One region of the Sinorhizobium sp. NFACC03 genome, then DNA from elsewhere that is predicted to be linked to it. Evidence: riboswitches for the same ligand, from Rfam matches in the RefSeq annotation. Region 1 holds a riboswitch; each other region holds the start of a gene.

Evidence for each region. Region 1 has a riboswitch for thiamine pyrophosphate ahead of thiB (thiamine ABC transporter substrate binding subunit). Riboswitches for the same ligand answer to the same signal wherever they lie in the genome.
Region 2: linked by a shared signal. The riboswitch ahead of thiO (glycine oxidase ThiO) and the one ahead of thiB (thiamine ABC transporter substrate binding subunit) in region 1 are both predicted to bind thiamine pyrophosphate.
Region 3: linked by a shared signal. The riboswitch ahead of thiC (phosphomethylpyrimidine synthase ThiC) and the one ahead of thiB (thiamine ABC transporter substrate binding subunit) in region 1 are both predicted to bind thiamine pyrophosphate.
Region 4: linked by a shared signal. The riboswitch ahead of thiD (bifunctional hydroxymethylpyrimidine kinase/phosphomethylpyrimidine kinase) and the one ahead of thiB (thiamine ABC transporter substrate binding subunit) in region 1 are both predicted to bind thiamine pyrophosphate.

What each region holds. Positions count from the first base shown of each region.
Region 1 covers NZ_FMXF01000006.1:4,692-12,067, forward strand. The annotation lists gene thiP (thiamine/thiamine pyrophosphate ABC transporter permease ThiP) at 1-67, opposite strand, end outside; gene thiB (thiamine ABC transporter substrate binding subunit) at 99-1,127, opposite strand; TPP riboswitch at 1,177-1,295, opposite strand; gene BLU35_RS10965 (GNAT family N-acetyltransferase) at 1,441-1,926, shown strand; gene BLU35_RS10970 (thiamine diphosphokinase) at 2,011-2,661, shown strand; gene BLU35_RS10975 (ABC-F family ATP-binding cassette domain-containing protein) at 2,665-4,491, shown strand; gene BLU35_RS10980 (MarR family winged helix-turn-helix transcriptional regulator) at 4,569-5,072, shown strand; gene BLU35_RS10985 (multidrug effflux MFS transporter) at 5,069-6,307, shown strand; gene BLU35_RS10990 (argininosuccinate synthase) at 6,369-7,376, opposite strand, start outside.
Region 2 covers NZ_FMXF01000028.1:30,781-38,156, reverse strand. The annotation lists gene bioD (dethiobiotin synthase) at 1-117, opposite strand, end outside; gene BLU35_RS27045 (8-amino-7-oxononanoate synthase) at 114-1,259, opposite strand; gene bioB (biotin synthase BioB) at 1,256-2,272, opposite strand; TPP riboswitch at 2,685-2,805, shown strand; gene thiO (glycine oxidase ThiO) at 2,966-3,937, shown strand; gene thiS (sulfur carrier protein ThiS) at 3,934-4,131, shown strand; gene BLU35_RS27025 (thiazole synthase) at 4,135-4,908, shown strand; gene BLU35_RS27020 (thiamine phosphate synthase) at 4,905-5,510, shown strand; gene BLU35_RS27015 (amidohydrolase family protein) at 5,552-7,237, opposite strand.
Region 3 covers NZ_FMXF01000035.1:12,989-20,364, reverse strand. The annotation lists gene BLU35_RS29365 (sensor histidine kinase) at 30-1,898, shown strand; gene BLU35_RS29360 (sigma-54-dependent transcriptional regulator) at 1,902-3,266, shown strand; TPP riboswitch at 3,362-3,490, shown strand; gene thiC (phosphomethylpyrimidine synthase ThiC) at 3,581-5,401, shown strand; gene BLU35_RS29350 (hypothetical protein) at 5,456-5,977, opposite strand; gene BLU35_RS29345 (Zn-dependent hydrolase) at 6,370-7,376, opposite strand, start outside.
Region 4 covers NZ_FMXF01000007.1:7,555-14,930, reverse strand. The annotation lists gene BLU35_RS12240 (hypothetical protein) at 1-738, shown strand, start outside; gene BLU35_RS12235 (glycosyltransferase family 4 protein) at 735-2,036, shown strand; gene thiD (bifunctional hydroxymethylpyrimidine kinase/phosphomethylpyrimidine kinase) at 2,180-2,989, opposite strand; TPP riboswitch at 3,244-3,346, opposite strand; gene BLU35_RS12225 (hypothetical protein) at 3,775-4,056, opposite strand; gene BLU35_RS12220 (amidohydrolase) at 4,205-5,359, opposite strand; partial or broken gene BLU35_RS12215 (BID domain-containing protein) at 5,738-7,376, opposite strand, start outside.

The DNA.
Region 1 (7,376 bases):
CGGCGATCGCCAGGCCGACGAAGAGCAGGAAGGCGCCGAGGCAAATCGCCCCGGCGACAACAGTCATGCGGTTTTCGCGAAGTGCGAACAATCCGGCCTCAGTTCTTGCTCATGGCAGCAAGCCACTCGTCGATCCAGGCCTTGCGGTTCTTCGCGACCTCTTCCGATGGCAGCAGGAAGGTCTTCTCCGGGTTGACCAGCTTGTTGAAGGCGTCCGGCAGCGGCTCCTTGGTTGCTGCGACCGGCATCATCCAGTTGGTTGTCGGAATGATCGACTGGAATTCCGGACCGGTCATGAACGCGAGGAACTGCTTTGCCAGTTCCGGCTCCTTGGCACTCTTGGTCATGCCGGCGACTTCGATCTGGATGTAGTGACCTTCCGAGAAGGTGGCCGCCTGGTAGCGCTCGGTGTTCTCAGCGACCATGTGGTAGGCGGGCGAGGTGGTGTAGGAGAGCACCATCGGCGCTTCGCCCTTGGTGAAGAGGCCATAGGCTTCCGACCAGCCGGGGGTGACGGTCAGAACACGGTCCTTGAGCTTCGCCCAGGCAGCACCCGCCTCGTCGCCATAGACCGCCTTGACCCAAAGCAGCAATCCGAGGCCCGGCGTCGAGGTGCGCGGGTCCTCGATGACGATCTTCTGCGACGCGTCGCCTTCGACCAGTTCCTTGAGGCTCTTCGGCGGTGTCTTCAGCGTCTCGGTGTCGTAGACGACGGCGAAATGGCCGTAGTCATAGGGCAGGAAGGTGTCGTCGGAGAAGTTGCCGGGCACCTTCAGGTCCTTCGCTTCGATGCCATGCGGTGCGAAGAAGCCCGTTGCCTTTGCTTCCGCCACGAGGTTGGTGTCGAGACCGAGCACGATGTCGGCCTTCGAGGCAGCACCCTCGAGCTTTAGGCGCGTCAAGAGTTCGACGCCATCGGCAACACCGACATAGTTGACCTTGCATTCGCAGGTCTTTTCGAAGGCTTCCGCCACCTTGGCGCCCGGCCCCCATTCGGTGATGAAGCTTTCATAGGTGTAGACGGTCAGCGTCTTGTCGGCAGCGGCGGCATAACCGGTGAAAACAAGGCTTGCGCTTGCGGCCAGCGCTAGCCGGCTAAGTATTTTGAGCTGTGATGAATTGGACATGCGAAGCACCTCTCCCAAAGTTCGTTGTTGCACGGGAAAAGGGCGTATCGGTGCGATCGCGTCTAATCCCTCCGCCGGTATGAGCCGGATCAGGTTCCGCGGGTTGGCGTTTTGACGCCTCTCAGCCTCCGGCCGCCATGCGGTCGGGAGGCACCCCGTTAGAGCGGCAAGAGATTTACCGCTGCGGCGGCTCCATGGCAAGCGGTGTTTGGAATGGGCGACGCATGGGGCGAGCCCATTTTCTGTCGGGCGTTTTCGCCAACCGGCAACTGCGCTATGACACCATCACGCTTGGCCGCAAGGAGGAAATCCCATGCCAGATATGCTAGTTCGACTTTATGCCCTTCCGGCAGAGCCCCAGTCGCGGCTTGGTTCAGGCATCAGCATCCGTCGCGCCATGGCGCCGGAACGCCGTCTGGTGGTCTCCTGGATCGAAAAGACGTTTGGCGCCGGCTGGGCAGGCGAAGCGGAAGCTGCCTTCTCCTCGACCCCGACACGCATGCACGTCGCGGTGCACGACGAAAAGATCGTCGGCTTTGCCTGCCACGACGTGACAGCGCTCGGCTTCTTCGGCCCAACCGGCGTCGATGAAGGTATGCGTGGGCAGGGCATCGGCGAGGCGCTGCTGCTTGCAAGCCTGACGGCGATGCGCGAGGCGGGCTACGGCTATGCGGTCATCGGTGGCGTCGGCCCGGCGAAGTTCTACGAGCGCGTGGCCGGCGCGATCGAAATTCCCGATTCAACACCCGGGATCTATGCCGGCATGCTATTCCCGGAACCGGTGCCGGAAGGACACTGACGGCTTCGGCAAATTGCTGCGATCGCAGCGGTTTGCGGTTTTCTTCGTTTTCCTTCCGCGATCCTTTGCGCTATGGGCATTGCCATGGCTCGATCGACCTTCACCATATTGCTTGGCGGCGCCCTCTCGGTGACCAGCCGGCTGACAGAGCAGCTCAGCGGCAGCCGCTTCGTTGCCGCTGACGGCGGCATGCGCCATGCCCGCTTGCTCGGCGTCGTGCCGGATGTCTGGGTCGGCGATTTCGATTCGACCGAAGACGCCCTGCTGTCCGAGTTCGCCTCCGTTCCACGCGAGCCCTACCCGGCGGCAAAGGCTGCGACGGATGGCGAGATCGCGGTCGAGGCTGCGTTGTCCCGCGGCGCTGATCGGCTGATCTTTGCCGGCGCGCTTGGCGGCAGCCGCAGCGACCATGCCTTCCTGCACCTGCTGCAGGCCGCAGCGCTTGCCGAGCGCGGGCTTTCGGTGCTGATGACCTCGGGCGAGGAAGAAGCCTACCCGCTGCTGGCAGGCACGCTCGATCTCGACCTGCCGAAAGGTTGTCTCTTTTCCGTGCTGGGATTGACCGAGCTGACCGGCCTTTCGATCGTCAATGCGCGCTATCCGCTTGACGATTTCACCCTGCCGTTCGGATCGTCCCGAACCGTTTCCAACGTTGCGGAGGGTCCCCTTCGCTTCAGCCTCAAGAGCGGACGCGCCATCGTGCTTGCCCGCCCCTATGATCTTTCCGGAGCCTGAGCCTTGGCGCCCCCAATTCTGAAACTCGACGATATCTTCTTGACCTTCGGCGGCGCGCCGCTGCTTGCCGGTGCCAATCTGCAAGTGGAACCGGGCGATCGCATCTGCCTTGTCGGGCGCAATGGCTCGGGCAAGTCGACCTTGATGAAGATCGCCGCGGGCCTTTCAGAGGCACAGTCGGGCGAGGTGTTCCGCCATCCCTCAGCGACCATCCGCTATCTGCACCAGGCGCCGGATTTCGACGGCTACGACACGGTGCAGGCCTATGCCGAAGCCGGTCTCGGCCCGAGCGACGATCCCTATCGCGTCGCCTACCTGCTGCAGCATCTGGGCCTGACCGGCGAAGAAGACCCGACGCGCCTTTCGGGCGGTGAGGCGCGCCGTGCGGCATTGGCGCGCGTCATGGCGCCGGAACCTGACATCCTGCTGCTTGACGAACCGACCAACCATCTCGACCTGCCGACGATCGAATGGCTGGAAGATGAGCTTACCCGCAGCCGTTCGGCGCTGGTGCTGATCTCGCACGACCGGCGCTTCCTGGAGAAGGTCTCGACGGCGACCGTCTGGCTCGATCGTGGCCAGTCGCGCCGGCTCGATCGCGGCTTTGCCCATTTCGAGGCCTGGCGCGACGAGGTGCTGGAGGCTGAGGAACTGGAGCAGCACAAGCTCGGCAAGGCGATCGAGCGCGAGGAGCATTGGCTGCGTTATGGCGTGACGGCCCGGCGCAAGCGCAACATGCGCCGTCTCGGCGAGCTGCAGAGCATGCGGGCGGTCTATCGTGGCCACAAGGGGCCGCAGGGGACCGTGCAGGCGACGGCAGCCGATGCCAAGGAATCCGGCAAGCTGGTGATCGAGGCGGAGAAGATCAGCAAGGCCTATGGTGACCGCACCATCGTCGCGCCCTTCTCGATCCGAGTGCATCGCGGCGACCGCATCGGTCTCGTCGGCCCGAACGGTGCGGGCAAGACGACGCTCCTCAAGATGCTGACCGGGCAGATCGAGCCGGACACAGGCACCGTCAAGCTCGGCACCAACCTCGAAATGGCGACGCTCGACCAGAAGCGCGAAGACCTCAACCTGGACGATACGCTGGCCCATTACCTGACCGACGGGCGCGGCGACAACCTGCTTGTCAACGGTGAGCAGCGCCACGTTACCGGCTACATGAAGGATTTCCTGTTCCAGCCGGAACAGGCGCGCACGCCGATCCGCGAGCTCTCGGGTGGCGAGCGCGCTCGGCTGATGCTGGCGCGCATCCTTTCGCGGGCGACCAATCTTCTGATCCTCGACGAGCCGACCAACGACCTCGACATCGAGACGCTGGACCTCTTGCAGGAGATCGTCGCCGGCTTTGCCGGAACGGTCATCCTCGTCAGCCACGACCGCGACTTTCTCGATCGTACGGTCACCTCGACGATCGCGCCGGCAAACCCGGAGGAGCCGGATGGCCGCTGGATCGAGTATGCCGGCGGCTATTCCGACATGATGGCGCAGCGCAAGGGCGCGATTGAAGAGAAGCGCAAGGCAGAGAAGGCGGAAAAGGCCAAAGCCGACGCCGCTGCACCCGCCGCCGATGCGCCGAAGGCCGCCAAGGGCAAGCTTTCCTACAAGCAGAAATTCGCGCTCGAAAACCTGCCGAAGGAGATCGCCAAGGCAGAGGCCGAGGCCGCCAAGCGCGAAGAAAAGATGGCTGATCCCAAGCTTTTCACAAAAGATCCAAACGCCTTTGCGAAGCTCGCGCAGGAACTGGAGAAGCTTCGTGCGGATCTCGCCCGCATGGAGGAGGAATGGCTGGAGCTCGAAATGCTGCGCGAGGAGCTCGAAGGCTAGCCGCAACCAGGGGCGTGTTGAACGGCGTCAGGGGATATGATAAGAAAAGCTTATTATATCATTTGTGAACGATCCTGATGCCCTTCAAACTTGAATCCGAAACCATCGGAATGCTGCTCACGGATGTCTCGCGCCTTTTGCGCGGGGCTTTCGACCGCAAGGTCAATGCCATGGATCTGGGCATCACGCCCGGCGAAGCGCGCACATTGATCCAGGTGGTGCTGAAAGAGGGTATCAAACAGGCCGAAATCGCCACCCGCATGGGCATCGAGCCGATGACGCTTTCGGCCTATCTCGACCGGCTGGAGGCGATGGGCCTTGTTGCCCGCGTGCCGGATCCGGCGGATCGCCGCGCCAAGAACGTCGTCATCACCGAGAAGGCCGGTCCGCTGCTCACCGAGCTGATGACGGGGCTCAGGGAGATGATGGACGCCTATACTGCCGGGCTCGACGAGGCGACGCGCGAGGTTCTCTGCGCCAATCTGCGCATCCTGCGCGACAACTTGCGTGAGCTTGATCCGTGTCTCGCCGGCAAGGAAACTGGCGAGAAGTCCGAGGACAAGTCCGGAGCCTCGCAATGACGCGTCGCATGAGCGAGCGGCGCACCAGCATCATCGGGGCGTTCCTGGTGGCGCTCGGGCCTGTTTCCATGGCTCTGTATACGCCGGCCATGCCGGAGTTGGTGCGGGCGTTTTCGTCGAGCGAAGCGGCGATCAAGATGACGCTGTCGCTCTATTTCGCCGGCTTCGCCTTTGCCCAGCTCGTTTCCGGCACGCTGTCCGACGTCATCGGGCGCCGCCGCGCGACGCTGATCTTCATGGCGATTTATCTCGTCGGCAGCCTGATGGCTGCCTTTGCGCCGTCGGTCGCGGTGCTGCTTGCCGGACGCCTGGTACAGGGCATCGGTGCTTCCGTCGGCATGACGGTGGCGCGCGCGATCGTGCGCGACCAGTTCACCGGCACCGAAGCGGCGCGCATCATGAACATGATCGGCATGATGCTGGCGCTCGGGCCCGCGGTGTCGCCGACCCTCGGCGGCCTGGCGCTCGGCCTTTTCGGCTGGCAGTCGATCTTTTTCCTGATGGTCGGCTTTGCCGCCATGGCCTGCCTCACCGTGCAGTTCTTCATGGCCGAGACCGTGACACCCGACCCGGCCAAGGGCCACCTGAAGCCGATCCTTGCGGCCTATCGGCGATTGGTGAGCGACAGCCGCTTCGTCACCTCGACGCTCGTCATCGGCGGAGCGGTCGGCGCGCTCTACGCCTGGGCGACGATGTTGCCTTTCGTGCTCATCAACGAAGTCGGCCTGACGCCCACCGAGTTCGGCGTCGGCATGCTGATGCAGTCAGGCCTGTTCTTCTCGGGAACGGTGGTTGTGCGGCTCTTGATGCGTCGTTTCACACCGCAGGCGCTGGTACCGGCCGGCCTCGTCTTCATCGGTCTCGCCAGCCTGATCCTTGCTTACAGCATGCATGCACTTGCGCCGAGTTTCCTCTCGGTCATGCTGCCGATTGGCATCTATGCCTTCGGCATCGCCTTCGTCATGCCCTACATGATGACGGCGGCGATGGCGCCCTTTCCCGATATCGCCGGCACGGCATCCGCGATGATGGGCTTCGTCCAGATGGGCTCAGGCCTGCTCGGTGGCGCGATCGCCGCTGCGGTGGGGGTCCCGGTGCTGGCACTCGGCACGATCATTCCGAGCTTCGGCCTCGTCTCTATCCTCAGCTATGTCTGGTATCGCCGGACGGTTCGGCTGAAGCCGCTGGCGGCGGCCGTTGACCGCGAGGATCCGCTGCTGGAGGCGGCGGAGTAGCGGAAACAAAAAAGCCTCCGCGAACGGATCGCGGAGGCTTTGTCTTTCAGCGCTTACCGACTTAGCGGTTGCGCGCAGCCAGCGTGCGCAGGCGCAGCGCGTTGAGCTTGATGAAGCCGGCGGCATCCTTTTGGTCGTAGGCGCCCTGGTCGTCCTCGAAGGTGACGAGTTTGTCGGAATAGAGCGACTTGTCGCTTTCGCGGCCGATGGTCATAACGTTGCCCTTGTAGAGCTTCAGCGTCACTTCGCCCTCGACATGCTCCTGGCTCTTGTCGATCGCTGCCTGCAGCATTTCGCGCTCCGGCGAGAACCAGAAGCCGTAGTAGATCAGCTCGGCGTAACGCGGCATCAGCTCGTCCTTGAGGTGTGCGGCACCCCGGTCGAGCGTGATCGATTCGATCGCGCGGTGCGCGGCGAGCAGGATCGTGCCGCCGGGGGTCTCATAGACGCCGCGCGACTTCATGCCGACGAAGCGGTTCTCGACGAGATCGAGACGGCCGATGCCGTTGTCGCGGCCGTACTCGTTAAGCTTGGCAAGCAGAGAGGCGGGCGACAGGCGCACGCCGTTGATCGAGACGGCGTCACCACGCTCGAAGCCGATCTTGATGACGGTCGCCTGGTCCGGAGCGGCTTCCGGCGAGATCGTGCGCATATGCACGTATTCCGGGGCTTCCTGGGCCGGATCTTCGAGAACCTTGCCCTCGGAGGAGGAGTGCAGCAGGTTGGCGTCGACGGAGAACGGCGCCTCGCCCTTCTTGTCCTTGGCAACCGGGATCTGGTGCTTCTCGGCGAATTCGAGCAGGTCGGTGCGGCTTTTGAACGACCAGTCGCGCCAGGGAGCGATGATCTTGATATCCGGGTTCAGAGCATAGGCCGAAAGCTCGAAGCGAACCTGGTCATTGCCCTTGCCGGTGGCGCCATGGGCGATGGCGTCGGCACCGGTCTTCTTGGCGATGTCGATCAGGTGCTTGGAAATCAGCGGGCGTGCGATCGAGGTGCCGAGCAGGTAGACGCCTTCATAGACGGCATTTGCGCGGAACATCGGGAAGACGAAATCCTTGACGAATTC
Region 2 (7,376 bases), on a different contig from region 1:
GAGTCCCGACTGCACCGGTTTCCAGTAGCAACCGGAAAGCGCGTCGGTCAGCGCCGCGGAGAATATCGTCTTGCCGATGCCGGTATCCGTGCCGGTAACGACGAAACGGCGCATCATGACCGCTCCTCCGTCGTTGCGACCTTCAAGCCCTGCAGCATGCGCGTGATCATCGGCCGGTCGACATTCAGCGTGATCGCGATCCGAAGCCGCGCCGTCCCTTCGGGAACAGTCGGTGGACGGATCGCCCTGATATCAAAACCCTCGGCGCGCATCCGCGCCGCAATCCGCACGGCGCGACCGTTGTCGCCGATCAGGACGGGCTGGATCTGCGAGCCGCTGCCTTCGACGCCGAGGGTTTCGGCAAGCGCCCGATTGGCGAAGGTCCGGAGATCATCGAACGCTGCCCGGCGCTGCGGCTCATCCACCAGTGTCAAAAGAGCCTCGCGCACGGCGGCAGCGATCAGCGGCGATGGCGCCGTGGAATAGATGAAATTGCGGGCACGGTTGACAAGATAGTCGCAAAGCACGGCGTTTGCGCCAACGAGGGCGCCGGAAACGCCGAGCGCCTTGCCGCAGGTATGGAGCACAACGAGATTCCGTCGGCCTTCCAATTCCGCGGCCAGACCACGGCCGTCGGGTCCGAAAACGCCGGTCGCATGCGCTTCGTCGACCACCAGAAAACCATCATGCCGCGCGGCCAGTGCAGCGAGATCCGCAAGCGGCGCCCGGTCGCCATCCATGGAATAGAGGCTTTCAACGGCAATCCACGGATGTCCCATGCCGCCGCGCTTTCGCCAAGTGCCGATCGCATCGGCGAAGGCGTCGACGTCGTTGTGCTTGACCGCGACCGCGCCGGCCCTGCTTGCGGCGATACCCTCATGGGCACTCGCATGGATCAGGCTATCGTGGACGATGATGTCGTCGCGCTGCGGCAGCGTCGAAAACAAGGCGGCATTGGCCGCATAACCGCTGCCGAAGAACAGCGTTCGCTCCACGCCAAAGAAGGCGGCCGCCTCCGCCTCCAGCGCCTCATGTTCCGCATGGTTGCCGCGCAACAGCCGCGAGCCACCGCACCCGACCGGCAGGCCGCGCTCGATCGCCGCGATGATCGCCGCCTTGAGACGCGGCGAACCGGCAAGCGCCAGATAGTCGTTCGAGGTGAAGTCGACCCCACTGCCGGAGGCGAGTTCGCGGCGGCGCTCCTTGCGTTCAAGGCCGTGAAGCGTCTTCTCGTAGCGGTGGAGCAAGCCCGCGGTCATTCGGCCGCTTCCGGTTCTGCCGTAGGCGCCATCGGCTTCAGCCCGAGGCGGCGGAAGAGTGCCGCATCGTGATCCTCGCCGGGGTTGTCGGCGGTCAGCAGCGTTTCGCCGACGAAGATCGAATTGGCGCCGGCGAAGAAACAGAGTGCCTGCATCTCGTCGCTCATGTCGGTGCGGCCGGCTGAAAGGCGGACGTGAGACGCGGGCATGAGTATGCGGGCGAGTGCGATGGTGCGGACGAAATCGATCGGATCGACGGGCGCCGCATCGGCAAGCTTCGAGCCTGGGATCGGAATCAGCATGTTGATCGGCACGCTTTCGGGGGGCACCGGCAGATTGGCGAGCGTCACCAGCATCGAGATCCGATCGTCAGCCGTCTCGCCCATGCCGAGAATGCCGCCGGCGCAGACCTTGATGCCGGCCTCGCGGACGTTTGCCAACGTTTCCAGCCGGTCGGCAAAGCTGCGGGTGGTGATGATCTCGCCGTAGAAGCGCTCCGACGTATCGACATTGTGGTTGTAGTAATCGAGCCCGGCATCTGCGAGCCGCCCGGATTGTTCCGGCGTCAGCATGCCAAGCGTCATGCAGGTCTCTATGCCGAGCGACCGGACGCCGCGGACCATGGCGACGATCGCCTCCATGTCGCGCTCCTTCGGGCTGCGCCAGGCGGCGCCCATGCAATAGCGCGTCGCGCCGCCATCCCTCGCTTTCCGTGCCTCTGCAAGGACCTGTTCGACTTCCATCAGTTTCGACGCTTTCAGCCCCGTCGGGTAGTGCGCCGACTGGCTGCAATAGCCGCAGTCTTCGGCACAGCCGCCGGTCTTGATCGAGAGCAGGCGGCTCATCTGGATGGCATTGGGGTCGAACTGGGCGCGGTGAACGGACTGCGCACGATACAGAAGGTCGTTGAACGGCAAATTATAGATTTTTTGCGCGTCGGCCAGATTCCAACCGGTTTTGGCGGGTTTGGTGGCTCCGGAGGTCGGCTCGGTCGATCTGTTTGTATCCAGCATGTTCGTTCACTCCCCTGTTTGCGGCTAAGCAAAATAGATAGAATCCATTATTATCTATAATTTTCACGGGCACGCCATCAAGCAACCACCCAGAAGGAGAGCGCACTCTACCACTTCAATCATAGCGTGCTTTTATATGATTCAACGGATGCGGCAGGAAGGGCAAATGCCGCAAATCTCCACCTTGGTGGCGTCAGCTGATGGCAATGAGAGCAGCCGCCAAATGCCCAGATTTGCGGACCTTGCGCCTCGCACCATCCGCAGATCTCCCGACCGATGCCCGCTACCGACACCACCGAGCCGCAAAAACACATGCCTTTTCAATTTTTATAGATAATTTTCAGCCGAAGAACCGCACGCGAGGTACACGCCGGCAGCCCTTGACAAAATCCGCTCCAGCCGCTCAGTTTGAAGCATTCACCAGGGGTGTCCCGACAAGGGGCTGAGATTCTGCTAGGCGACTTCCGCGGCGCAGTGACCCGTTGAACCTGATCCAGTTCATACTGGCGTAGGGACGGTGCAGACATCGCTGCCGCATTCGCGTTCGCGCGAGCAGATCTCGGCAAGGCGTCCTTCCCTCTCTTCCGGTCCGAACTGGGTCTCCAACAATGGAGCCTCGGCAATGCGTATCTTCATCGCGATTCTGCTTCCTTCAGACCGACGTTCGGCTCGCCGTAGCTGGGCGCATTGACCATGCGCGTCCTGATCAAAGGCGCCGGCGTCGTCGGGCTGACCTTGGCACATGAGCTGATCGGCCGTGGCGTCGAGGTGGCCGTTGCCGAGCGGCAGCCGGACTTCGGCGGGGCGGCGTCGTGGTTTGCCGGCGGCATGCTGGCGCCCTGGTGCGAACGCGAGAGCGCCGAGGAAACGGTGCTGACGCGCGGCATCGGCGCCATCGACTGGTGGGACCGTGCGCTTCCGGGCGAAGTGTCACGCAACGGCACCCTCGTCGTCGCTCCGCCGCGAGACGTCGGCGAACTCAAACGCTTCGCTTCGCGCACGTCCGGCTTCGAATGGCTCGACGGAGAAGCGATCGCGAGACTGGAGCCGGCGCTTGCCGGTCGCTTCCGAGAGGCGTTGTTCTTCCCCGGCGAGGCGCATCTCGACCCGCGCCGGGCGCTTGTCTTGCTGCGGCAAAAGCTCGTCGAGAACGGCGTCGCCTTCATCGGCGAGGCGGATAATAGCAGCGACAGCGATCTGATCGCCGACTGTAGCGGCGCTTCGCGGATCGGCCCCATCGCCGGCCTGCGCGGCGTGCGCGGCGAGATGCTCTATCTGCAGACCGGCGAAGTGGAATTGTCGCGGCCAGTCCGCCTCATCCACCCGCGCATCCCGCTCTACATCGTACCGCGCGGCAATGGTCTGTTCATGTGCGGCGCGACCATGATCGAAACCGACGACGGCGGTCCGATTGCCGCCCGTTCGCTGATGGAATTGCTGAACGCTGCCTATGCGCTTCACCCCGCCTTCGGCGAGGCGCGCCTTCTCGAAACCGGCACCGGCGTCCGGCCGGCCTTTGCCGACAATCTGCCGCGCGTCATGCGCGCCGGAAACACCATCACGCTCAACGGGCTCTATCGCCACGGCTTCCTGCTTTCACCGGCCTTAGCCGAGGAAGCGGCGAACCTTGCCCTTGCCCAGAACCTGAAGGGAGACGCCGCATGAAATTGACCGTCAACGGCGAGGATCACGACCTCACAGTCACGACCCTTGCCGAACTCCTGGCCGCACTCGACTTCGAAGGGGATTGGCTTGCCACCGCCGTCAATGGCGAGCTGGTGCACCGGGCCGACCGCTCGGCCCGTTCCCTCAGCGATCGCGACCGGATCGAAATTCTCTCGCCGATGAAAGGAGGCTGAGACATGCTGACGCTTTATGGACAGGAACTGCGTTCCCGCCTGCTTCTGGGCACCGCCCGCTACCCCTCGCCTGCCGCGCTCGAAGACGCGGTTCGTTCGTCGGCGACCGAGATTGTCACGGTTTCGCTGCGCCGCGAAACCGCCGGCGGCCGTCAGGGCGGCGCTTTCTTCGACCTGATCCGGTCGCTCGGCGTGCACGTGCTGCCCAACACCGCCGGCTGCCACTCGGTGTCGGAGGCGGTGCTGACCGCCAAGATGGCGCGCGAGGTCTTCGGCACCAACTGGATCAAGCTCGAAGTCATCGGCCATCAGGATACGCTTCAGCCCGATGTCTTCGGGCTGGTCGAAGCAGCACGCATCCTTTGCGCCGAAGGCTTCGAGGTCTTCCCCTACACGACCGACGACCTCGTGGTCGGCGAGCACCTCGTCGAGGCCGGATGCAAGGTGCTGATGCCCTGGTGCGCGCCGATCGGCAGCGCCATGGGGCCACAGAACATCCCGGCGCTGCGCGCCATGCGGGCCCATTTTCCGGATATGCCGCTGATCGTCGATGCCGGCATCGGCCGGCCCTCACACGCAACGACAGTGATGGAACTCGGCTTCGACGCGGTTCTGCTCAACACCGCCGTCGCCGGGGCAACGAAACCGGCCCTCATGGCCTCCGCCTTCGCCCGGGCAATCGACGCCGGACGCGATGCCTTCGAGGCGGGCATGCTCGAACCGCGCGATTTTGCCGTTCCCTCCACGCCCGTCATCGGAAAGGCGGTGTTCGCGTGAAACTCGACCCCTTCTACCTCATCGTCGATAGTGCCCAATGGATCGGGCGGCTGGTGCCGCTCGGCGTGAAACTGGTGCAGCTTCGCGTCAAGGACCGTCCGGAAGCAGAGCTTCGCGATGAGATCCGCGCGGCCAAGGCGATCTGTGACCGTCATGGGTGCCAGCTCGTCGTCAACGATTACTGGCGCCTCGCAATCGACGAGGGCTGCGATTTCGTCCATCTCGGCCAGGAGGATCTCGCGGATGCGGATCTTGCCGCAATCCGCGCTTCCGGCCTGAAGCTCGGCCTCAGCACCCACGACGAGAGGGAGCTGGAGACGGCGCTTGCCGCCAAGCCCGACTATGTCGCGCTCGGACCGATCTATCCGACGATCCTGAAGCAGATGAAATGGGATCCGCAGGGGCTGCCGCGCCTCTCCGCCTGGCGGGAGCGCGTCACGCCGCTGCCGCTCGTTGCGATCGGCGGCCTCAATATCGACCGGATTGCCGGCGTCTTCGAGCATGGCGCCGACAGCGCCGCGGTCGTCACCGATATCACGCTGAATGCCGATCCAGAGGGGCGGACGCGGGAGTGGATTGCACGCACGGCGCCGTGGCGCTGATCGAGGAAAACAGCGGGATCACCTGACGCCGTGGCTCTGCCTCAGGCAATCGCCAGTTCTGAAAGCCAGGCCGAACCCAGGCCGTGGTTGTCGCAATAGGCGGTAAGCCGGTCGCGCGTTTTGCCGGGCCGGTCGAGACCGAGAAAGCGGGAAGCGTTCCTCCAGAGGATATTCTGCTGGTGCTCGTCGCTGACGCTGGCGAGCGTCAGTTGCTCGACTATTCTCGAAACATAGGCGTTGTAGTCCTTCTCCAGCGCCATCATCGACCAGTCGGTGCCGAACATGAGATGGCGGGCGTCCGGGTCGTAATCATCAAGCCATTCGTCCAACAGCTGCCGGATCTTCGTGTGAAGATTCTTGTCGTCGCTGCTGACCAGTTCGCTGAGATAGCTCAGATCCGCAAACAGGTTCGGGCGACGCTCGTGATCGATCGTCCTGCCGATGATCTCTTCCCAGGTCGGCGGCCCGGAAAACTTGTCCTGGGCACAGGAGACCATCACGCCTGTCGGCGCCCCCGGGCGCAGGATTTCGTCGAAGGCGCCGAAATGCGCGAGATTGATCCGCAGCTTATCGTACTGGTTCGTGTCGAGCAGCTTCTTCCAATAGGCGGGGCTTGCAAGATTGCCGTAGCCGCAGCCGGCCCCGATGCTGTTTTCCGCATGGGCCATGATCGGCACATCGTTGTCGCGACACCAGGCGTAGAGCCGCTTCAGCGCGCCATCGATCGCCGGATCCGCATTGCCCCATGCCTTGAAGCCCATCGGCGGGTAGATTTTGACACCGATGAAGCCCTTTTCCATGATCGCGTACTGGACGTTTGCCAGCGATGAACCCGGCCTTTGCGCTTCCCGATGCGGATCGAAGCCGACGAAGCTGTGCATGCGGATGCCGTGCTTCCTGGTGACGATCTGCTGGACCTCGTCCATGACGTCGATCTGGTCGCGCTGTGGCGATGATGTCCCGTGAAGCGATTTATCGAAGTCCAGGATGCTCGGCGTGATCAGAGAGAGCCGACATTTGGAAGCGAAGATCTCGACATAGGCTTCCGCCAGGTTTCCCCGGTAGTCCTGCATCAGCCGGACAAAGGAAAGATAGGTTCCGATCTGGTCGTGCGCCTTTGCGGCGGTGGCGACGGTATCGACATCCGCTTCACTCACGCCGCCGCCCGAACGCCGCTGGAATGTCTGGGGCAGATCGGGAGTTCCGCCGAGCTGGCGCAGCAAACCGTCATAGTCAGGGGATTCGCCAAGACTGCGCCTCGAAAACGTCGATCGTTGCTCGCCTGCGCGCGCGATCAGATCCCTTACCGCGACGCGCAATTGCTCGTCCTTGCGCCGCGCGAGCTCGGCGTCGGAAAGGCGCCGCGCGCCTTTTTTTAAAACAGCAAGTTCATGTTTGGCTTTGGGCGCGACATCGCCAAGCGCTGTCACGAGAAAGACCACCAGGGCATTTTCCAGCCCCTTCGCCTCCTCAGCGTTCGCGGAGAGCCTTTTCTCCGGCATCTTCTCCCGCAGCGCCACGTAGCGAACCAGGCCATCCACCGGCACATCCGCCGCGTTGAAGAAATGGCAATGGACGTCGATGATCGGATGACTGAGACTGCAGGCGCCGGGCAAAGGCAGATGCCGGCATCCGGAAAGCACATTTGCAAGCACGCCCGCCGAAACCAGCCGCAAGACATCGCGGCGCGTCAAGGCGGCAACCGGACCAGCCCAGTCGACCTCCATTGTCCCCTCCTGTTGCGAGACCCCCTCGAACAATCGGGCAAACATTACTCCGTCCGAAAGCCGCGCGAAACAGATATTTACTTGCCGTTACTGGGGTCCCGTAGATCAGCGTGAGTCGACTTTCAGTCAGACAGGAGGC
Region 3 (7,376 bases), on a different contig from region 1:
ACAGGTCACCTGGAAGTCTGAGCGAAAAAATGCACAATCGCGCCATGTTCAATGCCTTATCCGCCCCCCTCAATCTGGCAGATCTCGACCGGTCGATGCGCCGCACCTGGCTGGTGTTCGCCGGCTTCGCCATCGCCCTGCTTGTCGCCGCCCTCCTGCTTGCCGGCGAATATGGGCGCAACCGGGCACTCGAAACGGTCGATGCCCAAAGCCGGATCGATGCCAATCTGAAGGCGTCGCTGTTGCGCGCCGTGCTCGAACGCCAACGCTCGACGCCGCTGGTGCTGGCCGACGACGTCGAAGTGAAGGCAGCGCTTTCGACCCACAACGATCAGGCGCTGCAGCGGCTGAACGAGAAACTGCAGGCACTTGCCGCCAACACGGACGCCGCCGTCATCTATGTGATCGGCAACGACGGCGTTGCGATCGCCGCCAGCAATTGGCGTGAGCCGACGAGCTTCGTCGGCAACGACTACGCCTTCCGCGAATATTTCCGCATGGCGATGCGCGACGGCAAGGCCGAGCACTTCGCCATGGGCACCGTCAGCAAGCGGCCGGGTCTCTACATCTCTCGGCGGGTCCAAGGCCCCGGTGCCCCGATCGGCGTCGTCGTCGCCAAGCTTGAATTCGACGATGTAGAAGCTGAATGGCTCGCTTCCGGCAAGCCTGTCTATGTCACCGACCGGCGTGGCATCGTACTCATTACCAGTTTCCCGTCCTGGCGCTTCATGACGACCAGAACCATTCCGCGCGACCGGGTGGCCGCGATCCGCGACAGCCTGCAATTCGGCGACGCCTCGCTGCTGCCGCTGCCGTTCCGCGACATCGAACCCACGAGCGACGGTTCCAGCGAATTGCGGGCGCTACTGCCGGGCGACAGCGAGCAACGATTCCTGCGGGTCGAAACCATGGTTCCGACCACGAGCTGGCGGCTGGAGCAATTGGCGCCATTGGATGGTGCGGTCTCGGCGGCAACCCGCGAGGCCCGGCTGATTGCGCTGGCCGTGATCGTGCCGCTGCTCGCGCTTGCAGCCTTTCTCCTGCGTCGCCGCCAGGCCCTGACCTTGGTTGCGACAAGGGAGCGTGCTGCACGCGATGAACTGGAGCGCCGCGTGGCGGAGCGCACCCATGACCTCAGCCTTGCGCGCGATCATCTCGAAACGGAGATTGCCGACCACCGGCGCACCGGCGAGAAGCTGCAGGCGGTGCAGCAGGAACTGGTCCAGGCAAACCGGCTGGCGATCCTCGGCCAGGTGGCCGCCGGCGTCGCCCACGAGATCAACCAGCCGGTCGCGACCATCCGCGCCTATGCCGACAATGCCCGCACCTTCCTCGACCGGGGGCAGCAGCAAACGGCGGTCGAGAACCTCGTCAGCATTGCCGAGCTGACCGAAAGGGTCGGCACGATCACAGACGAGCTCCGCAGCTTCGCCCGCAAGGGCCGCTTCGTCGCAGAGCCGACACCGATGCGCGAGGTGATCGAGGGCGCCTTGATGCTCTTGCGCAGCCGCTTTGCCGGCCGCATGGATGCCATCGTCATCAACCTGCCGGAAAACGGGCTCAGCGTGTTCGGCAGCCGCATCCGTCTTGAACAGGTCCTGATCAATCTCCTGCAAAATGCCTTGGAGGCACTCGGCGAGCGCAGCGATGCCGAGATCCGCGTGCGCTGTGAGGAAGGTCCCTCCGACACGGTCTTGCTTGTCGTTTCCGACAACGGCCCCGGCATCCCACAGCATATCCGCGAGGACCTGTTCACCCCCTTCAACACCTCGAAGGACGAAGGGCTCGGCCTTGGACTCGCCATCTCCCAGGAGATCGTCGCCGACTATGGCGGCGAGATATCAGTCGAAACCAGCGACAAGGGCACCGTCTTCACGGTTCGCCTGAAGAGGGCCTGAGCGATGCAGCCGTCCGTCTGCCTCATCGACGACGACAACGATCTGCGCAAGGCGATGACGCAGACGCTGGAGCTTGCCGGTCTTGCCGTCACCTCGCATGCGAGCGGCGCCGAAGCGCTCGAGACCCTCGACGCCAATTTCGACGGCATCGTGGTCAGCGATATCCGCATGCCCGGCATCGACGGCCTGGCACTCTTTCGCCGCATCGCTACCTTCGACAAGGACCTGCCGGTTATTCTGGTGACCGGCCACGGCGACATCCCGATGGCAGTTCAAGCGCTGCAGGATGGCGTCTACGACTTCATCCCAAAACCTTTTGCCGCCGACCGACTGGTGCAGAGCGTGCGCCGCGCGCTCGAAAAGCGACGGCTCGTCATGGAGAACCGCGCGCTCAAACGGGCGGCCGAAACGGCCGGCAGCAGCCTGCCGCTGATCGGCCAGACGCCGGTCATGGAGCGCTTGCGCCAGACGATCCGACACATTGCCGATACCGATGTGGATGTGCTTGTCGCCGGTGAAACCGGCAGCGGCAAGGAGGTCGTTGCGACGCTACTCCACAATTGGAGCCGGCGCCGCGACGGCAATTTCGTGGCGCTGAACTGCGGCGCGCTACCGGAAACGGTGATCGAAAGCGAACTCTTCGGCCACGAACAGGGTGCCTTCACCGGCGCCCTGAAGAAGCGTGTGGGCCGTATCGAACACGCGAGCGGCGGCACGCTATTCCTCGACGAGATCGAGGCGATGCCGCCGGCGACCCAGGTCAAGATGCTGCGCGTTCTCGAAGCCCGCGAGATCACGCCACTCGGCACCAACCAGGTGCGCCCCGTCGATATCCGCGTCATCGCCGCCGCCAAGATCGACCTCAGCGACCCGGCCCAGCGCGGCGACTTCCGCGAGGACCTTTACTTCCGGTTGAATGTCGTGACGCTGTCGATCCCGCCGTTGCGCGAGCGCCGCGATGATATCCCGCTGCTCTTTTCGCACTTCCTGACGCGGGCGGCGGAGCGCTTCAGGCGCGACGTGCCTCACGTCTCGCCGGCAGTGCAGCAACACCTGATGACCCATGCCTGGCCCGGCAATGTGCGCGAACTCTCACATTTTGCCGAACGCGTGGCGCTCGGCGTCGAAGGCCCGCTGGGACAGCCGGTTGCGCCAGCAGAACAGCCGGGTTTCGCGCTACCGGAACGGCTCGAACGCTACGAGGCAGAGATCCTGAAGGAAGTGCTTCGCGCCCAGCGCGGCGACGTCAAGGCGACGATCGAGGCGCTCGGTATTCCGCGCAAGACATTCTACGACAAGCTCCAGCGCCACGGCATCAACCGAGCCGACTATGCGGAGCGCGGCGTTCCGGAAAAATCCGGCAGCTAACTCTCGTCGGCGGCCAAAATACACCCAGAAATTGCATCTTTGTCGACGGGCGAATTCGCGCTTGACGACCCGTGCCGTTCGATGGCTATCTCTTGGGCATTCACCAGGGGGGTCCCGCAAGGGGCTGAGATTCTGCTGGATGGCCGGCTTACCGGCTGTGGCGCAGTGACCCGTTGAACCTGATCCAGTTCATACTGGCGTAGGGACGGTGCAGATATCGAAGCCAGGATTCCGTGCGTCCAGCACCTGGCGGAGCGTCTTTCATCCTTCCGGCATCAGAACTGGGTCTCCAATCGCAAACTTGGAGCCTCGTCATGAATATTGCCACAAAGCCCACCCCTCTCACGGTCACCCAAGGCCCGCTTCCCGCCTCCCGCAAGGTCCACAAATCAGGCATCCTCCACCCGGATATCCGCGTGCCGATGCGCGAGATCGCGCTGCACCCGACCTCCGGCGAGCCGCCGGTTACCGTCTACGATTCCTCCGGCGCCTATACCGCCGACGATGCGGAGATCAGCATCGAGGCGGGGCTGCCGCGACTCCGTCGCAACTGGATCGTCGGGCGCGGCGACGTGGAAACCTACGAGGGGCGCATCGTCCGTCCTGAAGACAACGGTTTTGCCAGCGGCGACCGGCTGACGCCGACCTTCCCGTTCCAGCACGCGCCGCTCAAGGCGACTGGCGGCAAGGCGGTAACGCAGCTTGCCTACGCCCGCGCCGGCATCATCACGCCGGAGATGGAGTTCGTGGCGATCCGCGAGAACCTCGGCCGCGATGCGGCACGCGCGATAGCTCGCGACGGCGAAAGCTTCGGCGCCCATATCCCCGACCATGTGACACCGGAGTTCGTGCGCCAGGAAATCGCCAGCGGCAGAGCGATCCTGCCCGCCAACATCAACCATCCGGAATCCGAGCCGATGATCATCGGGCGGAACTTCCTGGTGAAAATCAACGCCAATATCGGCAACTCCGCTGTCACTTCGTCGATGGCCGAGGAGGTCGAGAAGATGGTCTGGGCGACGCGCTGGGGCGCCGATACGGTTATGGACCTTTCGACCGGCCGCAACATCCACAACATCCGCGAATGGATCATCCGCAATTCACCGGTGCCGATCGGCACCGTGCCGCTCTACCAGGCTCTGGAAAAGGTCAATGGCATTGCCGAGGACCTCAACTGGGAGGTCTATCGCGACACGCTGATCGAGCAGGCCGAACAGGGCGTCGATTATTTCACCATCCATGCTGGCGTACGCCTGCACTACATCCCGCTCACCGTCGATCGCGTCACCGGCATCGTCTCCCGCGGCGGCTCGATCATGGCCAAGTGGTGTCTGCATCACCACAAGGAAAGCTTCCTCTACGAGCATTTCGAGGAGATCTGCGACATCTGCCGCGCCTATGACGTCTCCTTCTCGCTCGGCGACGGCCTGCGCCCCGGCTCGATCGCCGACGCCAACGACGCCGCGCAATTCGCCGAACTGGAGACGCTCGGCGAACTTACGAAGATCGCCTGGGCCAAGGATTGTCAGGTGATGATCGAAGGCCCCGGCCACGTGCCGATGCACAAGATCAAGGAGAACATGGACAAGCAGCTCGCCGTCTGCGGCGAGGCGCCGTTCTACACGCTCGGCCCGCTGACGACCGACATCGCACCGGGCTACGATCACATCACCTCCGGCATCGGCGCTGCGATGATCGGCTGGTTCGGCACCGCCATGCTCTGCTACGTCACGCCGAAGGAACACCTGGGCCTGCCCGATCGCAACGACGTCAAGGTCGGCGTCATCACCTACAAGATCGCCGCCCACGCCGCCGATCTCGCCAAGGGTCACCCGGCCGCCCAGGTGCGCGACGACGCTCTCTCGCGCGCCCGCTTCGAGTTCCGCTGGGAGGACCAGTTCAACCTCTCCCTCGACCCGGAGACGGCCCGCAACTTCCACGACGAGACGCTGCCGAAGGAGGCGCACAAGGTCGCGCATTTCTGCTCGATGTGCGGCCCGAAGTTCTGCTCGATGCGGATCTCGCACGACATCCGCGCCGAGGCACAGAAGGAGGGGCTGGAGGCAATGGCCGCGAAATACCGCGAGGGTGGCGACCTCTATATGCCGGTCGCTGAGGTCGAAGCTCAGAGTTAAAGCGCACACGTCGGGAGGGACGCCTCGTAGTCCCTTCCGACGGCAAGGCGGATGCTAGGCCCTGGGGGAATAGCTTGCCCCCTTATCGGTTGAACGATATGTAAGGTTCACGCAAAAGTCGCCGCCGGCGGACCCGTCATTCACGCCAAGCTGCCGTCCTCTGCGGCGCTCTTGCACGACGACGAAAAAAACGCCGTTTACGAGGAGAATGACTTGAGGACACGCCTGCTGAGACTGACGGCCCTGTCGATAGGCGGCCTTGTGGCACTCGCTGGAGTTCTGCCACGCCTCGACGACAGCGGGAGTTTTGCCACGGGTTTTTCCTGGATTTCCGCCGCCCATGCGGACGACGATGTCGGCGGCGGGAATGGTGAAAATGGCACTGATGGCAGCGACCAAGGTGGCGAAAACGTCGGGAGCGGCGGAAGCAACGGCACAGAGGGTGGTGGCGATGGGGGTGGCGGCGATGGGGGTGGTGGCGATTGGGGCACCGGTGACGGCAGCGGCGTAGGCGGCGTTCCCGGCGGTACCGGCGCAGGCGGCGGAGGTGCTGCCGTCATCGACAGCGATAGCCACAGCGAGCCCCACTCATCCTTGCGCGACTCACGGGATTACGGACCAAGCGGCAAGGTCTGGCACGGCGGCAGCAATTTCCTTAACCTTTTCCGCCAGACGCCGGAAAGGCGCTTCGAACGGAGCCAGCCTGAATCGTCTGCCCGGCAGAAGACCGTTGACACGAAATGAGAGCCTTGAAGACAGGTCAACTTCGTCGCAACGGAGGGGGACCTACGCCATTTCTCGAAGCCGGACTCCGGATGTGCGTGTAGGAACGGGTTCTGACCCGCGAGAACCAGCTCAGCCGGCGTCAGAGCTTTACATTCGAGAAATGTCTATCCCGATCACGACCTGCCGGAGTGTGGTGGCGGAGTTACGGATACAGAGCATCGTCTTTCTCGCCGCGCGTGTTCCTAACTGCCTTTCCAGCCGCTGCAAGCAATCCGCTCGACGACATCGAGCAGCACATTCGCCCCGGCAACCAGATCATCCGCCTCCGTGTGTTCGCGCGGATTGTGGCTGATGCCATCGCGGCTCGGCACGAAGATCATCGCCGTCGACGCGATGCGTGCGATCATCTGCGCATCGTGGCCGGCGCCCGAAGTCATGCGCCGGCTCTTGAGGCCTCGCGCCTTCGCCGAAGCCTCGATCGTGGCGACAATGCCCAGATCGAAGGCGACCGGCTGGAAACGCGCAAGGCGCTCGACCGATATCTCGACACCCTCTTCAGTGGCGACACGCAGGAGGAAATCCGCAAGCGCCGCTTCGAGCCCCTGTAGCCGATCCTCATCCGGGTCGCGCAAGTCGACGGTGAAGGTTGCGCGCGACGGGATGACGTTGATCGCATCCGGCTCAAACCGCATGGTGCCAATGGTCGCGACGCTCGGAGCGTTCGAGCGGGTTATATGATCGCGCAGGAAAAGGCCGATGCGGGCGGCCGCAAGCCCGGCGTCACAGCGCATCGCCATCGGCGTCGTGCCGGCGTGATTGGCGACACCGTCGATGGTGATACGCTGCCAGGAGATGCCCTGCAGGTTCTCAACGGCACCGATTGCGAAACCTTCCCGCTCCAGCACCGGCCCCTGCTCGATATGCAGCTCGACATAGGCATGAGGCTTGAGGAAGCCCGGCTCGGCGTCGCCGGCATAACCGATCCGTTCGAGCTCCTCGCCCAGCACCGTGCCATCGGTACCGACGGTGGAGAGCGCCGCCTCGACCGAAAGACCGCCGACATGGACCAGCGAGCCCAGCATGTCCGGTGCGTAGCGCACGCCCTCCTCGTTGGTGAAGGCGGCAACGACGATCGGTCGGGCCGGCGCCACGCCGCGCTCTCTTAACGTCTCGATCACTTCGAGCGCGGCAAGCACGCCGTAGCAGCCGTCATAGATGCCGGCATCGATGACCGTATCGATATGCGAGC
Region 4 (7,376 bases), on a different contig from region 1:
TTGGGCCTTCTGGCACTCGATCCGCATACGCGGCAGGCACCGATCGTACTCGTCCTGCAATCGGAACAGTTTCGCCGGCGCGCCGCCGGCATCCGGCGGCTTGCGGAATTCTATCGCTTACCGCTGCGCCTTTTGTCCGTCGAAGGTTCAGGCGATGCCAGCGACCTGGCGCGGACTGCGGCGCGGGCCATCGACAATGAGACCGTCATCCTGCTGTCTGCTTCCCTTACGCCGGCCAATCCCGGTTGGTACCAGACGCTCGTTGCGAACTATGAGGCAAAAAGCGGAAGCATCATCTCGCCGACCCTTGCCTATGAGGATCATTCGATCCGCTGGGCCGGCAGTTCGTCGCTCGATCGCGCGGATCATCTGCAGTCGAGCCGCTATGCCGGCTATCCCGTCGGCGCTGTGAACCGCCTGAAGCTGACCCGGGTGGCGACCGCGTCGCTCGAGTGCTGCATCATGCCCCGCAAGGCGCTTCTCGACGATACCGGCCCTTCGCCGGCCTATCTCGGTGCGTCTTTCAATGGGCTGGATCTTGCCTTGAGGCTGAGCCGTAGGGGCTACGAATCCTATTGGCTGCCCGCCTTGCAGATGCTCGGGTCGGATGAGGCGTCTGGTGCCGTTTCGGCAGCCACGGCCAGGTACGTGGAGCGTGTCGATCAGACGCTCTTCCGTGGCCGCTGGATCCAGACCGTCGAGCCAGACACCACGACCCACAATGAGGTTTCGGCATGAGTGAGAAACTCCGCGTGCTGGTCGTCTCGCACGGCCACCCGACCCATTCATTGGGTGGCGCCGAGATCGCCTCCCATGGCTTGCACAAGGCATTGAACGGCCTGCCGGGTATTGAATCGATCTACCTTGCCCGCGTCGGCAATCCCGTGCCGCGCCACGGCGCGTCGGCGCTGATGAGCCTTCGCCTGGCGATGGACGAAGTGCTCTATCATGCCGAGGACTTTGATCATTTCTTCCTGTCCAACGGCGATACCGACGCGATCCGCCGCGACCTCTTGCGCTTTGTGGGAGACATCAAGCCGGACATCGTCCACTTCCACCACATCATCGGCTTCGGGCTGGAAGCGCTTTATGCGGTGCGTGACGCCCTGCCGAAAGCACGCATCGTCGTGACCTTCCACGAGTACCTGCCGATCTGTCACAACCACGGACAAATGGTGAAGCGGCCCTCGGGTCAGCTTTGCAACGGCGCTTCGCCAATCAGCTGCCATACGTGCTTTCCCGAAATCCCGGTTTCGCGTTTCGTACGGCGTGAGCAGTTCGTGCGGGGCATGCTGAACCTTGCCGACGCCTTCATCGCCCCAAGTGCTTTTCTTGCCAATCGCTATGTCGAGTGGGGCATCGCTGCCGAGAAGATCTTCGTGATCGAAAACGGCATCGTCCTGGGTGAAAAGACGCCCGCGCGTGAATTGCCTGCGCCGACGGCACGTCGCAATCGTTTTGCCTATTTCGGGCAGATGACGCCCTTCAAGGGCGTTCACGTGCTGATCGACGCGGTATCGCGTGTGCCCGACGATATCTGGGGCGACGATTCAACGCTGATGATCTTCGGCGCCAACCTCGAGCGTCAGCCGACCGAGTATCAGGACCGGGTCGCGAAACTGTTCGAGGACGCCGGCCGTCGCGTCCGCTTTTACGGCTCCTACCAGAACCAGGACATGCCGAGGCTGATGCGATCGGTCGATTGGGTTGTGATGCCCTCGGTCTGGTGGGAAAACTCACCGATCGTGATCCAGGAGGCGCTTCACCATGGCAGGCCGATCATTTGCTCCGACATCGGCGGCATGGCCGAGAAGGTCCGCGATCGGCTGGACGGCTATCATTTCCGGACCGGCAGCGCACAGGACCTTGCGGATCGACTGATCGACGTTCTGAGCACACCAGGGTCATGGGACAACCTTAGGGCAACGCTCAGGCGCCCGATGAGCCATGTCGACTGCGGCCGCGAACATGTCGCGCTTTATCGGAAACTGCTCAAGGAGGAGCAGCCGGTTCACCCCAGCGCCGCGGTGGCCTGAACCGAAACGAGCGACCGGCACCCGCATCTGCAGGCGACGGACTTCCCGCCTCAGGTCATTCCATTGCCTTTAAACAATCGAATGACCTGCCTTTTTAGACGTGAACTTGGACGGCCGAGCCGGCGCACGGCTCCGCAGCGCCATCAATCGCCGCTAGGGCTCCACCACTGGTGGAAGTGGTGAACCGGTCCCCGGCCCTGCCCGATCTTGAGCGCCGATGCAGCAACAAGCGCCTCATGCAGATAGGTCTTGGCGGCGATGACCGCGTCTTGAAGCGTCTGCCGACGGGCAAGACCGGCGGCGATTGCGGCAGACAATGTGCAGCCGGTGCCATGATCGTTTGTCGTCTCAACCCGCGGGCGCGACAGGCGCAAGGAAGTGTCCCCGTTAAAGAGGATATCAGCCGCTTCATCGGCCTTGGCATGCCCGCCTTTCATCAGCACGGCGCGCGCACCAAGCTTCAGGAGCATCTCCGCCTGCCGGGCCATTTCCGTCTCGTTCTCGGCAATCGCGCGGCCCGTCAACAGAGCCGCTTCGGGCAGGTTGGGCGTCACGATAAGCCCAAGCGGCAGCAATTCCTCTTTGAGCGTCGCGATCGCATCCGGACGTAACAAAATGTCCCCTGAAGTGGCGACCATCACCGGATCGATGACTGCTAAATGCCCGTATCGCTTCAGGCCGGTCGCGATCGCAGCAATGGTCTCCTGGCGGGACACCATTCCGACCTTCGCAGCGCCAACCGCGAGATCCGAAAACACAGCATCGATCTGAGCTGTAACGACAGCCGGAGAGATATCCTCAACGGCCGTAACACATCTGGTGTTTTGCGCGGTGACGGCCGTGATCACACTGGCACCATAGACGCCGAGCGCCGAAAACGTCTTCAGATCCGCCTGGATGCCGGCCCCCCCACCGGAATCCGAACCAGCAATAGTAACGGCGATGGAGGTCATGCCTGGCTCCGCTGAAATGTGGAAGCGGGTCCAAATATGGCAAACGCGCTCTCAAGCCACAGGCTCAAGCACGCGCAAACTGAGGTGGGTCTTCCATGCAACCTCGAAGAATCCGACAGATTGAGCCGATGGGTCGGTCGTCCCGCCCCCCGGAATTCTTCGTCGCCATATTCTAAACTATGTGCAGGCACCAACGATCTCCCAAACCAAAATCATGGAGACCCGGATGAACGGCGGAGACGCGGCGGGTGTGCCAGAGTGGCCCTTGCCGTTCCTACGCCGGTATGATCCGGATCAGGTTCAAGGGTCTGGCTCACCACCATCTCAGCACCGTCAGGTGCGCCCCTCGGCAGGCTTGAATGCTATGGGAGCGTGGCAGGGGCTGTCAATTGCTCGAGTTCAGCGTGCGCGATCGTCGGCTCGATGCGGAAGTCGGTGGCATTCAAGGTGCTCAACAGCGAAAAAGGCCCCTTTTGCCTTGAGAGCGCAAGGAGCCTTCTGTCTGAGCGTTCGACTTCACAGACGTCGAGACTTTACTTTTCTTGTCCGGCAACGCAAGGGCCAATCGAAAGGGCACCCTCCAAGACAACGGAAATTTCGCGTATTGTGCCGGCGTGCCGTGTGCACCTTTAGGAAGAACGGGTATGGCGCCTTCAACGTGCGGCTATCTCAAGCATTCGAGATGGTCTGGTGCTTAAGCTGGGCGAGCACTTCGACCTCCTTGCTCCTCCGGGCTCCTTGCCAAGCTCGCGGTCACCTGCACCTTCTGCCGCTACGTCCTTGGCTTACTGACCCGCCCGCTTGGTGCACTGGTTCTGCTGCTTGATGCAGGCGATCTCGGCCGTCGAGCATTCGGCAACGCCGTTCACGACAGCGCAGTGCGAGCATTGATCGGTGAACTCCAGGCAGTCCGGATTGGCCTTGATGAAGTCCTGCAGGCTGGCATCCTGGGTCTGCTGCGGTGTGGCAGTAGCATCAGCACCGGGCATATCCGCCGCGTGAGTGACTGTCATCCCCGCCATGGCAAGCGCCAGGCAAAGCGCGACGCGATAGGTGGCATGCCTCATCCCCTGCTCCTCCTCAGCGCAAATCCGGACGCGGCGCAACACGGCTCTCCGTTCGGGACTGCACAATTTCAGAGAGTGCCGTTTCAGAGAATGCCGTTTCAGAGAGTGCCGTCACAACGGCCGTCGCGCAAGCGACCGTCCGCCGGCCTCACCCCAGTTCGTTGCGGATCGCCCGCATGAAGACCTTGGCGCCGATGCCGATCAGGCCATCCGGAAAGTCGTAGTCCGGATTGTGCAGCCGCGCATGGTTTTCGCCGGCGCCCAGGAAAAACATCGCTGAAGGCGCCACCTGCCCGAAAAGCCCGAAATCCTCCGACCCCTTCATCGGCAGCACGCCCTCGCCCTGATCATGGCTGATGCCCTCCTCGTCCATGGCGCGTTCGAGCGCAGTCACGGCCACTTCCGCATTGCTGCATTGATGGAACACGTCCTCGTAGACGATGGTAACCTTGAGCCCCGCGACACCTGCCTCCGTGGCGGCCAGCGCCTCCGCACGGGCGACGAGGTCGGCCATCCGCTCGTCGGTCAGTGTCCTGAGCGTCGCCCAGATCTCACCGTAGCCGGGACTGATGCCGAAGGCCGCCTCGCCGAGCCGTGCATGCGTCACCGTCACCATCGTATAGTTTTCGTCGAGCGGCCCGTTATTGCCGAGCGCCGTCAGACCGGAAAGCAGCGCGGCCATCGCAAAGGTCGGGGCAATGCCGTCCTCCGGTGTGGAGGCATGCGCCGTCTTGCCGGAAAGCGAAATACGCATGCCGCGCGAGGCGCAATTGACCGGCCCGGTGCGCAGGGCGGCATGGCCGAAGCCGATTCCGGGGAAATTGTGCAGCGAGAAGACGAGATCCGGCTTGATCTCCGCAAATTTCGGATCGGCGAGGACGGCCGCGGCACCCGCTCCGTTTTCCTCCGCCGGCTGGAACATCAGGATCGCCCGCCCTTTGGTCGGTCGCTGACGCCCGAGCCCCTTGGCAAGCGCGATCAGGATCGTCATGTGTCCGTCATGGCCGCAGAGATGGCCGTTGCCCTTGATCTGAGAGCGATGCGCGATCTCGGAGATCTCCTCGATCGGCAACCCGTCGAGCTCGGCGCGCACCATCACCGTTGGTCCCGGTTCGCGCCCCTCATAGATCGCCGCCACACCGTGTCCGCCGAGGCCGGTGAGAACGGCATCCGGCTTCGTCTCACCGAGCGCCGTCACGATCGTTTCCGCAGTCTCCCGCTCCTCGTCCGAAATCTCCGGCCGCCGATGCAGGTCGCGCCGAAATGCGCTGAGCGCCTCGAGGTCACGGTCGATTAGAAACATCACGCCCTCCATGAACAAAAATCCGCGATCTCGCTATGACATCCTCCGGCACCATGGCTATGGGCATAACGGGCCGCACCCTGGAGGGCCGCGGCAAGCCCACGTTAGACCATCTCGGCTCTCCGATGAAAAGTCCAAAGCGGTAGCCGATGGCAACCATGTGACTGCCGCATCTCTGAAGGACATGGTATCGCGGGCTTGGGTGTTCCTCTCTGCACAACCCAACCGATCCCCACGGCTCGCCGAACCAGCGGCGGCAATGGCTGAATGCCGGTACGACCACTTGCCTCCAATCGCTTCCATCCGGCCGGGGCGAAGACGATGTCCAAGTCTTCCGTGCTAGGCGACCACTGGCATCGCTGAATCGTGCTGGCTTCGTTATTTGAGAGAAAACCCCTGGCTTCTGGTTTGACGTAGCGTCTCCGCTTGCTTCAGTGCAACGGACACCCGCTCATGGGCGGCAACTTGTTGTATCGTCCGCAAGAAACTCCAAGCCGCCCGCAAATCTGCCTTTTGAATTGCGGTCATCCCAGAAGCCACGTTGTCGAAAACCTCTCCGTTGACATCGCTCGCCGCGATACCGAGAAAGGTGCGCTCCCCAAACCGCTCGGTTACGGCCTTAAAACCGATCAAGCTCTGCCCCCACCTGGCTGTCGGCATGCGCGACTTGGAGAGCAGTTTGTGCATCACTCCGGCCAATCGCGTCCTGTGCTTGCTTGAGAGCCTGCTTTGCGTGTGACGAGAGCACCGGAATGTCGATGGCGAGCTTCGTTCGCAGAGTCCGCTCCTCTGCCTGATATTTGCGTTCCGTCTCGCGACGGAGCCGGAGATAGCGCTCGAGGTTCCTTGAAAGTGCGGGTGCGTTAGCAAGCGCGCGTTCGCGATCCTGTTTGTCAGCGCGCCACGCGAGCATTCCGCTCTTCCCGTTGAGCGCACCGAAAGTCTCAGGGTTACCGGCAATTTTAGCTAAAGTAGCATCGGCGACGTCTTTGTCCTTGAGCATGGTGTCGACATCGATCGCCTTGAACGCCGTTTGCGGATCGGCGTATACGATCTGGAAGCGGAAGGATACTTCCTCCCATTGACTTTTCAGACCTGGATCGGCCGCAAGCCTTTCATCAACAGCCCGCTCAAAAGAGTTGGCGAAGCTTTTGATGCCGGTCACCATCGGTCTTTTCTCCTCGGCAACATTAGCCTGACTCATGTCCGTGAACGGGCCGGTGAGCCTGATGCGATGGCCGATGGTCGCCAGCCTCTGAACGACATCGCGGAGCCGCTGCTTCTGTCTGACAGTCCATTCAAGGCGATCGCGAACGAGTGTCCGTGCCACAGCCATCAGATGCAGGCCGCGAACTTCGGCGAAACGAAGGGCCTGCCGGTAGAGCGAGGTGTCTTTGTAGTCGAGTGTCGACTCCTTTGCATTTGAGCGCGACAATATCGAAACCAGTCCGCCAGCTTTTTCGAAGGAACGTTGACCATAGTAGATTGCTAGGCTTTCGCGGTGCCGTGTCATGCCCACGTAGGCGAGATGTCGATCGAGTGACAGCGAAGCCAGCATCTTCACGTCATCGACCGTAGTACCCTGGCTCTTGTGGATTGTGATAGCGTAGCCAAGATCAACGTTAGGGTAGGAGCGGCTGTCGACTGTGACAGGACGGCGGCGCCCACTCTCCCCGACCTCGGCAACGATCCGGTTGAGACTCGCCTCAAGCACGCGACCGATCATGCCGTTCTTGACGCCGAGTGTCCCGTCGTTCTTCAAAAAAACGATCTGGTCGCCAGGAGCGAAGTGGCGCATTCCCTCCTCGGTGGTAAAGGGAGATCCCTCGCCAACAATGCCTCGCTCGACCAGTTTCGCACGGGCCTTCTCGTTCAACATCCGAACGTCACGACGCAAATGCGCGAGGATTAACGTCTCCCTCGTCGGCTCGTAGCCACGGCTCCAATCGGCAATCAGGCGTTCTACAGCGCCGGCTTTCAGTTCCGAACTAATGAGCGCTTTGTGAGCGCCATAGGC